2 regions of the Pseudomonas sp. AC255 genome follow, and region 2 is predicted to be linked to the other one. Evidence: predicted binding sites of a transcription regulator. Region 2 holds the regulator's gene; the other holds the start of a gene.
What was found. The regulator sigma-54, encoded in region 2, starts transcription at its own class of promoters, with help from an activator protein. The targets are predictions, from matches to a motif close to ANTGGCATNNANNTTGCTNT.

Region 1 (5,500 bases), 760 kb from region 2:
TGACGAGTTTTGCGAGTAGCAGGGGGTTGTTGGGGCTGGACATGGCATCGACTCCGACGGGAAAGTGACGGAGTGAGTTAACGCCCGTTGCCCGGGTTGCGCACCTGTCAAAGTTGACAGGTGCGCAGTGGTATCCGACGAGTGGTTGTCGTCGCCAACCGGCCCGCAGCCACGCTTGGAATGCGGTCAAACTATGGCAGCGAGCCTGCTCGCGAAGGGGCCTGAAAGGACACCCGATCAATCAACGAGTGTGCGCAATCCCCGGCAGCGTCCGGCGCTGGGATGGTTTGACCAGTCCGGCGAATTCCTGGGCGATGGTTTTGCCCGAGGCGAGGGTTTCACAGGCGTTGGCCAGCAGGTCTTGGTTTGGTGTCGTCAGCGACGGCGTACATCGGAAGGGATTTCCAACTGAGTAGATGATAAGTGGCACGATCGGCGAAAAAATGCGGCGCATCTTTCGAGGCGCCGCAACTCAGAACGTGAACTTGTCAGGGCTTATTGTTTGTCTTGGTCATGCCGGCGCCCATTGTCGACGCACTTGATGTTGATGCCGCCAGGTACGTCACCTCTTTATGTAAACGATCTTGCACCGCACTGCTGTCACCTCCATCCCTTGGCCGTCCCCATGTGACTACTCCACCATCCGCTGTAAGTGCCGCAAAAGCACCATCATTGCCATAAATTGCTATGACCTGTTTAAGTTTATCAGCAACTTCTGTCAAGTCACCGCCCACTTCTGGACGTCCCCAGGCTACGACTGTGCCGTCTTTACGTATCGCCGCAAAAGCTTGGCTACTAGCGCAAACCTGCACGATATCGTTCAGTTTCCCGATTTCAGCGGGCAGTTCGACGGACCCCCAAGTTACAACGCTGCCGCCAGCGCGGCGCGCAACATATCCATACCGATATGGGGTGACTTCCTCAATATCAGTTAGATTGCCAACTAATCCCAGCTTTCCACCCCACCCACTATTCCCCCAAGCTACAAGTTGACCCGTCTTGCGTCTTGCGGTGAACGAATAATAATTTGAGGTGGTTAACTCGACAATGTCGGTCATCGCAGCAATATCGGCAGGCAACGCTCCTCCGAAGTGAGCCGCTCCCCAAGCAATGATTTGGCCATTAGTGCGAAGGCCGGCGAACGCTCCGAGGTTGCCCGTCAATGACTGGATGTCAGTTAATTCGCCCAGTTCAGGGGGGATATCTCCCCCTCGGGCGGAGTCGCCCCAGGTTAAGATTTTTCCGCCAGCCCGTTGCGCGGCGTATGCATATCCAGATGAGAAAATTCTCACAATATCGGTCAGCCCAGCAATTTCAGGGGGAACCACTCCCACTTCATCGCCCCACGCGACAACGCTGCCGGAAGATTTCAAGCCGGCGAAACCTGGCCAATTGCCGACGAGTTGCCGAAACCCCGATGGATCGACATTGCCCATGTTTCCACCGAAGGCTTCCTTGCCCCAGGCAACGACCTTGCCAGTTGGAGAAAGAGCGGCAAAGGCGTGGGACGAACTGTAAACTTTATAATTATCTTTTAAACCAATAATTTCTGGCGGAATACTGCCGCCTACCTCAGGGATGCCCCAGCCCACCAGCTCTCCGTCATTGCGTAAGGCAACGAACGCTCCTGTGCCGCCAGTTATATTAATGGGGTTGAGTGTGAGTTGCTGTTCGCCGTGACGTACATACAACGGCTCACGAGGGCGGAAATCTCTCCAGCTACTCGCTGTTACCCATATTTCACTGCTTGGGTATTTCCACTCGACCAAGAGAGGTTCGTAGGTGTCATCCAGGGCCGTCAGTATTGGCTGACCGTCTCCGAAAGTCATATTGTTGTTGAGCGAGCGTGATCCAATAATATTCATATTGATGCCCTCTTGTAGTTGTAGAGCGTTTGCAGTGGTGTGCAAGTGCCTGGATTATTGTTGCCGCGCCTGATGGTGCAGAAAAGCGCGGGGTTGGACCGACCGTTGACGATTGGTGGGCTCAGGGCGAGGACGGAGTAGTCTGAAGGGGGTGAGTTGGGCATGAGTAGCGCTCCTGCGCAGTGGGAAAAGGCAGGGTCATCAAAGCGCTTTATCGCAGGTCACGCACCTGTCAAACCTGACAGGTATTGGCGGTTTTTCGATAGGTGGTCATTGCTTGAAAGAAGAAGCCACCGTTTCGGTTAATTCGGAGCGGCAGCTTTTTGGAGGGAGATAGCGCCTGTGGGACAGCCTTCGCGAGCAGGCTCGCTCCCACAGGGATCATCGGGAGGGTGTTACTGCGGCAACTCCAGATTATCCAGCACCCGATTCACTGCCAATTCCCCGAGCATGATCAACTGCGCAATCCCCATCAGCGTTCGGCGCTGGGATGGTTTCACCAGTCCGGCGAATTCCTGGGCGATGGTTTTGGCCGAGGCGAGGGTTTCGCAGGCGTTGGCCAGCAGGTCTTCGTTTTTCGTGTCGGCGGTGACGGCGTACATGGCGCGGGGACTGAAGGGCGGTGGGGTCGAGCCGGGTGGGCAGAGGTAGTGGTCGAGGGCGCGGTCGGCGGCTTGGTGGAGTTTTTTTGAATCGAGGGATTCGTAGGGGGAGGTGGGGTCGGATTCGGGCGGGTTGGGTGTTGGTTTGATCATGGTGAAGCTCCTTTGAAGTGGAGCCGCTACAACCTGTCGCTAAACAGGGAGGGTGGCGGCTGTACGCGGGTTAGCGAACCGGTCAAAGGCACCCGGCAGACCCGAAGGTCTCCCGCATACAGCCACCATGACGAAATCGCGAACATACAGATCCGCAACGAAGCCTGGAACGCTGATGCACCTTTGACTTGAGTTCGAGTCGCTAAACCCGATCGCTGATTCGTCAGCGACCGGACCACGATAGAACTCGACCCCAAAGCGCACAAGCCGGCGGATTCTGGCTTGCCTGTAGGCAATGGCGCAAGGATTTGTAGCCTTGAGACCGTGTCTGCAGGTGTCTTTTAAACAGCTTCGTTTAAACCCAAAAACTTGTGCCGGATATGATGGCCTCTTCGCGAGCAGTCTCGCTCCCACAGGGGCCGTATTCCAAATGTCCGATTGGGAATGCATTTCAAGCGGTGGGAGCGAGCCTGCTCGCGAAGGGGCCAGCCCAATCAGCCGATAAATCCCAAGTAAACCCTCTCTATTTCATTCCCCGGCAAAAGTTGGAAAGCTTCTTGCAATAGCCGCCCTGCGCCCGTTCGGGGCGTCAAAAGTTTGCTTTAAAGGAACGGGGAAAACCGGTGGATCGCACTCAGTTATTCAATACAGCACGCACCAACGTTGCCGACCTCAGTCGAGGCAATCTGGGCGTGCCGTTGTTGCTGCTGGTCATGCTGGCGATGATGATGTTGCCCGTACCGCCGTTCCTGCTCGACGTCTTCTTTACCTTCAACATTGCCCTGTCCATCGTCGTCCTGCTGGTCTGCGTGTATGCGCTGCGGCCGCTGGATTTCGCCGTGTTCCCGACGATTCTGCTGGTGGCGACGCTGCTGCGACTGGCGTTGAACGTGGCCTCGACGCGAGTGGTCATGCTCCACGGTCAGGACGGCCACGCCGCTGCCGGTAAGGTGATTCAGGCGTTCGGTGAGGTGGTGATCGGCGGTAACTACGTGGTCGGTATCGTGGTCTTCGCGATCCTCATGATCATCAACTTCGTCGTGGTGACCAAGGGTGCCGGGCGGATTTCCGAGGTGAGCGCGCGCTTCACCCTCGATGCGATGCCCGGCAAACAAATGGCGATCGACGCCGACCTCAACGCCGGCCTGATCGACCAGAACCAGGCCAAGTCGCGCCGTCAGGAAGTCGCCCAGGAGGCGGAGTTCTACGGTTCGATGGACGGTGCCAGCAAGTTCGTCCGTGGTGACGCCATCGCCGGCCTGCTGATTCTGTTCATCAACCTCATCGGCGGCATGGCCGTGGGTATCTTCCAGCACGGCATGAGCTTCGGCGATGCGGGCAAGGTTTACGCCTTGCTGACCATCGGTGACGGTTTAGTGGCGCAATTGCCATCACTGTTGTTATCTACAGCAGCGGCGATCATGGTGACCCGTGCTTCCGGCTCGGAAGACATGGGCAAGCAGATCAACCGCCAGATGTTCGCCTCGCCGAAAGCGCTGGCCGTGGCCGCTGGTTTGATGGCGGTGATGGGTCTGGTGCCGGGCATGCCGCACTTCTCCTTCCTGAGCATGGCCGCGCTGGCTGCGGGCGGCGCGTACCTGTTCTGGAAAAAGCAGAACGTTGCCAAGGTCGTGGCGCTGGAAGAGGTCAAGCGTCAGCAGGAACTGCTGCCGTCGCCGGCCCGCGCCATGGAAACCAAAGAGCTGGGCTGGGACGACGTCACGCCGATCGACATGATCGGCCTGGAAGTTGGCTATCGCCTGATTCCGCTGGTAGACCGCAATCAGGGTGGGCAATTGCTCGCGCGGATCAAGGGTGTGCGCAAGAAGCTCTCGCAGGATCTGGGCTTCCTGATGCCGACCGTGCACATCCGCGACAACCTTGATCTGGCGCCGAGCGCGTATCGCTTGACGCTGATGGGCGTGATTCTCGCTGAGGCCGAGATCTACCCGGACCGCGAACTGGCGATCAACCCCGGCCAGGTGTATGGCTCGCTCAACGGGATCAACGCCAAAGATCCGGCTTTCGGCCTGGAGGCGGTGTGGATCGAAATCAGCCAGCGCGCCCAGGCGCAATCACTCGGCTACACCGTGGTCGACGCCAGCACCGTGGTCGCCACGCACTTGAACCAGATTCTGTACAAGCACTCCAGTGAGCTGATTGGCCACGAGGAAGTGCAGCAACTCATGCAATTGCTGGCCAAGAGCTCGCCGAAACTGGCGGAAGAGCTGGTGCCGGGCGTGGTTTCGCTGTCGCAGTTGCTCAAGGTCCTGCAAGCGCTGCTCGCCGAGCACGTGCCGGTGCGCGACATCCGCAGCATCGCCGAAGCGATCGCGAACAACGCCGCGAAGAGTCAAGATACCGCCGCGCTGGTCGCCGCTGTGCGGGTCGGCGTATCCCGTGCAATCGTCCAAAGCATTGTAGGCACTGAGTCCGAGCTGCCTGTAATCACATTGGAACCAAGGTTGGAACAGATATTGCTCAATAGTCTGCAGAAGGCAGGACAAGGCTCGGAAGAGGGCGTTCTGCTGGAGCCGAGCATGGCCGAGAAGCTGCAACGTTCGTTGATCGAAGCGGCCCAGCGTCAGGAAATGCAAGGCCAACCGGTGATCCTGCTGGTAGCAGGCCCGATTCGCGCGATGCTCTCGCGTTTCGGCCGCCTCGCAGTGCCAGGGCTGCATGTACTGGCCTACCAGGAAGTACCGGACAACAAGCAAGTGACCATCGTTGCGACAGTAGGGCCCAACGGCTGAGGTAGTGGTTTATGCAAGTTAAGCGTTTTTTCGCCGCCGATATGCGTCAGGCCATGAAGCTGGTTCGCGATGAGCTGGGCGCTGATGCCGCCATCATCGGCAACCGCCGCATTGCCGGCGGCGTCGA
Region 2 (5,500 bases):
GTGTAGGGCTGGGCATGGCGGTGGCCAACGCTGCCGATTTCGTCCGCGAACACGCCCACGGCGTTACCCGCGCCCGTGGCGGCGAAGGTGCCGCCCGCGAATTCTGCGAATTGATCCTGCGCGCCCAGGGCCGCCTCGAAGCGGCCAACGCCGCGTACCTGTGAGCCTGACCATGTTTAGCAAAAAGTTTCGCAATTTCCTGCTGTTCGGCTGCATCGCGGCGATTTTCGCTGCGGTGGGCTACTGGAACATCAGCCCTGAGCGCTTCCTCGACAAGCCGCCGGTCTCGGCCGCCGAGAATCCGATCGACTGGTACGCGACCAACACGCACACCATTCAATACCTGCCCGACGGCAACGTGCAGTACGAGATGACCTCCGACAAGGCCGAGCACGTCAAGGCCACCGATGTCACTCTGGTAACCAAGCCTGATTTGAACATGTACCGCGGCACCGACTTCCCGTGGCACGTGACCAGCGAGCGCGGCGAAGTGAATTCGGGCGGCACCGAAGTTGAATTGATCGATTCGGTACGCGTACAGCGCACCGATGAGAAACAGCGCGGCACCCTGATCACCAGCACCCGCATGACCGTGTTCCCGCAGCAAGAATATGCGCAGACCGCGCAACCCGTTAGAATCGAGGGCGCTGGCGGCGTATCGACTGGCGTCGGAATGAAAGCGTACCTGAAGGACAGCAGGATACACCTGCAATCGAACGTAAGAGGACAGTATGAGGCTCGTTAAAACCCTCCCTATTTTGCTCAGTCTGGGCGCAGCACTGGGAAGCGCGAGCGCCTGGTCCCTGCCGAACGATCAGCAGCAGCCTATCCGCATTCAGGCCGACGACGCCCAACTGGACGACAAGAATGGCATCGCCACCTATAAAGGTGACGTGATCATTACCCAAGGCTCGATGATCGTTAAAGGCAACACCGTGACCATGACGCGCGCGCCCAATGGCGACATCGACGTGGTGACCTCGGTAGGCAACCTGGCTTACTTCGAGCAGTTGCAGACCCAGGGCGACGCCAACCCGGTCAAGGGCTACGGCGTGACGATTCAATACCACGCCCAGCAGAACCGGGTGGTGCTGATCGACAAGGCCAAGGTTATCGACAAGGATAACAACGTCACCCAGGGCGAAAAAATCGTCTACGACACCGTGAAGAAGCTGGCCAGCGCCGGTCGCGCCACGGGCAGCAAGGTCACCGAATCGCGTCCGCGCATCGACATGGTGATCCAGCCGAAGAAGAAAACCGAAGAGAAATCCCAGTAATGGCAACTCTGAAAGCTCAGCACCTGGCCAAGGCCTATAAAAGCCGCCAGGTCGTGCGTGACGTCAGCCTGTCGATCGACAGCGGGCAGATCGTCGGCTTGCTCGGTCCGAACGGCGCCGGCAAGACTACGTGCTTCTACATGATCGTTGGCCTGGTGCAGGCAGATCAGGGCCGTGTGCTGATCGATGATCTGGACGTCAGCCACCAGCCGATGCACGGCCGCGCCAAGGCCGGTATCGGCTATCTGCCGCAAGAAGCGTCGATCTTCCGTAAACTGTCGGTCGCCGACAACATCATGGCGATCCTCGAGACCCGCCCGGAGCTGGACAAGGCCGGTCGTCGCAAGGAGCTGGAAAGCCTGCTGCAGGAATTCCACATCAGCCACATCCGCGACAACCTCGGCATGAGCCTGTCCGGCGGTGAGCGTCGCCGGGTGGAAATCGCTCGCGCCCTGGCCACTGCACCCAAGTTCATCCTGCTCGACGAACCGTTCGCCGGTGTCGACCCGATCTCGGTCGGCGACATCAAGCAGATCATCCATCACCTCAAGGCCAAGGGCATCGGCGTGCTGATCACCGACCACAACGTGCGTGAGACGCTGGATATCTGCGAAACCGCTTACATCGTCAACGACGGTCAACTGATCGCTGAAGGCGATGCCGAGACCATCCTGGCCAACGATCTGGTCAAGGAAGTTTATCTGGGTCACGAGTTCCGCCTGTAAGCGCGACAGCGCTGTATCGATTCAAGGCGCATTTATCCGCTTTAATTGTTACAGCGCTCTAGGCAAACACTTCAGTTTCAGGCATATAATTTGCTTAAGTTTGGCGCTTCGGCGCCCTGTAGTGGATGGCGCAAAGCGCCGGCGAATAAGGTGTTAAGCCCCTGCCATGAAACCATCGCTAGTCTTGAGAATGGGCCAGCAGCTGACGATGACACCGCAGCTGCAACAGGCCATCCGCCTGCTCCAATTGTCGACCCTGGACCTGCAACAGGAGATCCAGGAGGCTCTGGAATCCAATCCGATGCTCGAGCGCCAGGAAGAAGGCGACGACTTCGACAACGCCGATCCGCTGGCCGACAACGCCGAACAGAAGCCCGCCGAGATCCAGGAACCCTCCTACCAGGAAACCGCCCCGACGGTGGATAACCTCGAGGATGGCGATTGGAACGAGCGCATCCCCAACGAACTGCCAGTGGATACCGCCTGGGAAGACGTCTACCAGACCAGCGCCAGCAGCCTGCCGAGCAGCGATGACGATGAGTGGGATTTCACCACCCGCACGTCCGCCGGAGAGAGCCTGCAAAGCCATCTGCTCTGGCAACTGAACCTGGCACCGATGTCCGACACCGATCGCCTGATCGCCGTGACTCTGATCGACTGCATCAACAATCAGGGCTATCTGGACGAAACACTCGAAGAGATTCTTGAAGCGTTCGACCCGGAACTAGACATCGAGCTCGACGAAATCGAAGCCGTCCTGCATCGCATCCAGCAATTCGAGCCCGCCGGTATCGGCGCCCGCAACCTCAGCGAATGCCTGCTGCTGCAACTGCGCCAGCTGCCCGCGAAGACGCCGTGGCTGACCGAGGCCAAGCGTCTGGTCGCCGATTACATCGACCTGCTCGGCAGCCGCGATTACAGCCAGTTGATGCGGCGCATGAAGCTCAAGGAAGACGAGCTGCGCCAGGTCATCGAACTGGTGCAAAGCCTCAATCCGCGTCCCGGTTCACAGATCGAGTCGACCGAAGCCGAATACGTCATTCCCGACGTGATCGTGCGCAAGGACAACGAGCGCTGGCTGGTCGAGCTGAACCAGGAATCGGTGCCTCGCCTGCGCGTCAACGCCCAGTACGCCGGTTTTGTGAAGCGTGCCGACACCAGCGCCGACAACACTTTCATGCGCAACCAGTTGCAGGAGGCCCGCTGGTTCATCAAGAGCCTGCAGAGCCGCAACGAAACCCTGATGAAAGTGGCCACGCAGATCGTCGAACATCAGCGCGGCTTCCTCGAGTACGGCGACGAAGCAATGAAGCCGTTGGTATTGCATGACATCGCCGAAGCGGTCGGCATGCACGAATCGACGATTTCCCGGGTGACCACACAAAAATTCATGCATACCCCGCGCGGTATTTATGAGCTGAAATACTTTTTCTCCAGCCACGTCAGCACCTCCGAAGGCGGCGAATGCTCGTCCACGGCGATCCGCGCGATCATCAAGAAACTGGTCGCTGCGGAAAATCAGAAAAAGCCGTTGAGTGACAGCAAGATCGCTGGTTTACTGGAGGCACAAGGCATTCAGGTGGCTCGCCGCACCGTCGCCAAGTACCGCGAATCCCTCGGAATCGCGCCTTCGAGCGAACGCAAGCGGTTGATGTAAGCCACGTTACAGCGTTCCAGTGGCAGGCTTTTCGGCCTGCCGCTTTATGCACTGGCAACGAAGGAGAAGCTGTATGCAAGTCAACATCAGTGGACACCAACTGGAAGTGACCCAACCTCTGCGTTCCTACATCGAGGAAAAACTCCAGCGACTGGAGCGACATTTCGACAAGATCACCAACGTGCAGGTCACGATGTGCGTCGAAAAGCTGAAACAGAAGATCGAAGCCACCTTGCATATTCCCGGCAGTGAAGTGGTCGCAAACGCAGAAGATACCGACATGTACGCTGCGATCGACTCACTTACCGACAAGCTGGATCGCCAACTCAAAAAGCATAAGGAAAAGACCCAGAGCCTCCTCCAGGGCGCGACCGGTCGTTAACACCCCTATCCATGATCCGACTTGAAACCATCCTGACCCCCGGCCGTTCCCAAGTGAACGCGCCGGGCGGCAGCAAGAAAAAGCCCTCGAACAGATTGCCAACCTGATCCACCGCGAAGTGCCGGATCTGGCGATGCAGGATGTCTTCGAGGCGCTGATCGCCCGTGAAAAACTCGGCTCCACCGGTTTTGGCAACGGCATCGCCATTCCCCACTGCCGCCTCAAGGGCTGCGCGGGGCCAGTGAGCGCCCTGCTGCACCTCGAAGCCCCGATCGATTTCGACGCCATCGACGGCGCTCCGGTGGACCTGTTGTTCGTATTGCTGGTCCCGGAAGCCGCAACCGACGCGCATCTGGAGTTGTTGCGCCAGATCGCCAGCATGCTCGACCGCAAGGAAGTGCGCGACAAGCTACGCAGCGCTCCGAGCAATGAAGCCTTGTACCAGGTCGTACTGGACGAGCAGAACGGGCACTAATCATGCGTTTGATCATTGTCAGTGGCCGTTCGGGCTCGGGTAAAAGTACCGCCCTGAATGTCCTTGAGGACAACGGCTACTACTGCATCGACAATCTGCCGGCCGGTTTGCTGCCGGAACTGGCCGAGCGGGCGCTGATTCACACGGAACTGGCGCAGCCGCTGGTCGCCGTGTCGATCGATGCGCGCAACCTGCCCAGCCATCTGTCACGTTTCCCTGAGTTGCTCGAAGACGTGCGTGCCAAGCATATCAAGTGCGATGTGCTGTACCTGGACGCCGATGAAGAAACCCTGCTCAAGCGTTTTTCCGAGACCCGTCGTCGTCACCCGCTGAGCAACGCCAATCGCTCACTGGCCGAGGCGATTCACGACGAAACCGCCCTGCTCGGTCCGATCGCCGATCTGGCCGACCTGAAGATCAACACCACCAGTCTGAATCTGTATCAACTGCGCGACACCATCAAGTTGCGCCTGTTGAATCAACCGGAGCCCGGTACGGCGTTTCTGGTCGAGTCGTTCGGCTTCAAGCGCGGCATGCCGGTCGACGCCGACCTGGTGTTCGACGTGCGCTGCCTGCCCAATCCGTACTGGAAACCGGAGCTGCGCGCTCAGTCGGGCCTTGATGCACCGGTGGCCGAGTACCTGGCGCAGCAGCCGGATGTCGAAGAAATGTATCAGGACATCTACGCCTACCTGAACAAGTGGCTGCCACGCTTCGCCGCCAGCAACCGCGCCTACGTCACCATTGCCATTGGCTGCACCGGCGGGCATCACCGCTCCGTCTACCTGACCGAACGACTGGGTCAGGCCCTGCAGAAAACCCTGAAGAACGTCCAGGTTCGCCACCGCGACCTCACCTAAAGGATTTACACCGCGATGCCTGCTCGTGAAATCGAAATCATCAATAAGCTGGGCCTGCATGCCCGGGCATCGGCCAAATTTGTCGGCGTGGCGGGTCAGTATCCAGACTGCACGATCCGAGTGG

Region 1: the regulator sigma-54 is predicted to act here: its motif matches at 3,165-3,184, upstream of flhA (flagellar biosynthesis protein FlhA).

What each region holds. Positions count from the first base shown of each region.
Region 1 covers NZ_OZ409841.1:3,557,455-3,562,954, reverse strand. Annotated here, with positions in the region: gene ACZZ0K_RS16230 (Ig-like domain-containing protein) at 1-43, opposite strand, end outside; gene ACZZ0K_RS16225 (hypothetical protein) at 242-454, opposite strand; gene ACZZ0K_RS16220 (hypothetical protein) at 489-1,865, opposite strand; gene ACZZ0K_RS16215 (DUF6124 family protein) at 2,261-2,620, opposite strand; gene flhA (flagellar biosynthesis protein FlhA) at 3,244-5,373, shown strand; gene flhF (flagellar biosynthesis protein FlhF) at 5,385-5,500, shown strand, end outside.
Region 2 covers NZ_OZ409841.1:4,313,447-4,318,946, forward strand. Annotated here, with positions in the region: gene ACZZ0K_RS19615 (KdsC family phosphatase) at 1-164, shown strand, start outside; gene lptC (LPS export ABC transporter periplasmic protein LptC) at 173-745, shown strand; gene lptA (lipopolysaccharide transport periplasmic protein LptA) at 732-1,277, shown strand; gene lptB (LPS export ABC transporter ATP-binding protein) at 1,277-2,002, shown strand; gene ACZZ0K_RS19635 (RNA polymerase factor sigma-54) at 2,169-3,659, shown strand; gene hpf (ribosome hibernation-promoting factor, HPF/YfiA family) at 3,733-4,041, shown strand; partial or broken gene ptsN (PTS IIA-like nitrogen regulatory protein PtsN) at 4,053-4,516, shown strand; gene rapZ (RNase adapter RapZ) at 4,519-5,376, shown strand; gene ACZZ0K_RS19655 (HPr family phosphocarrier protein) at 5,392-5,500, shown strand, end outside.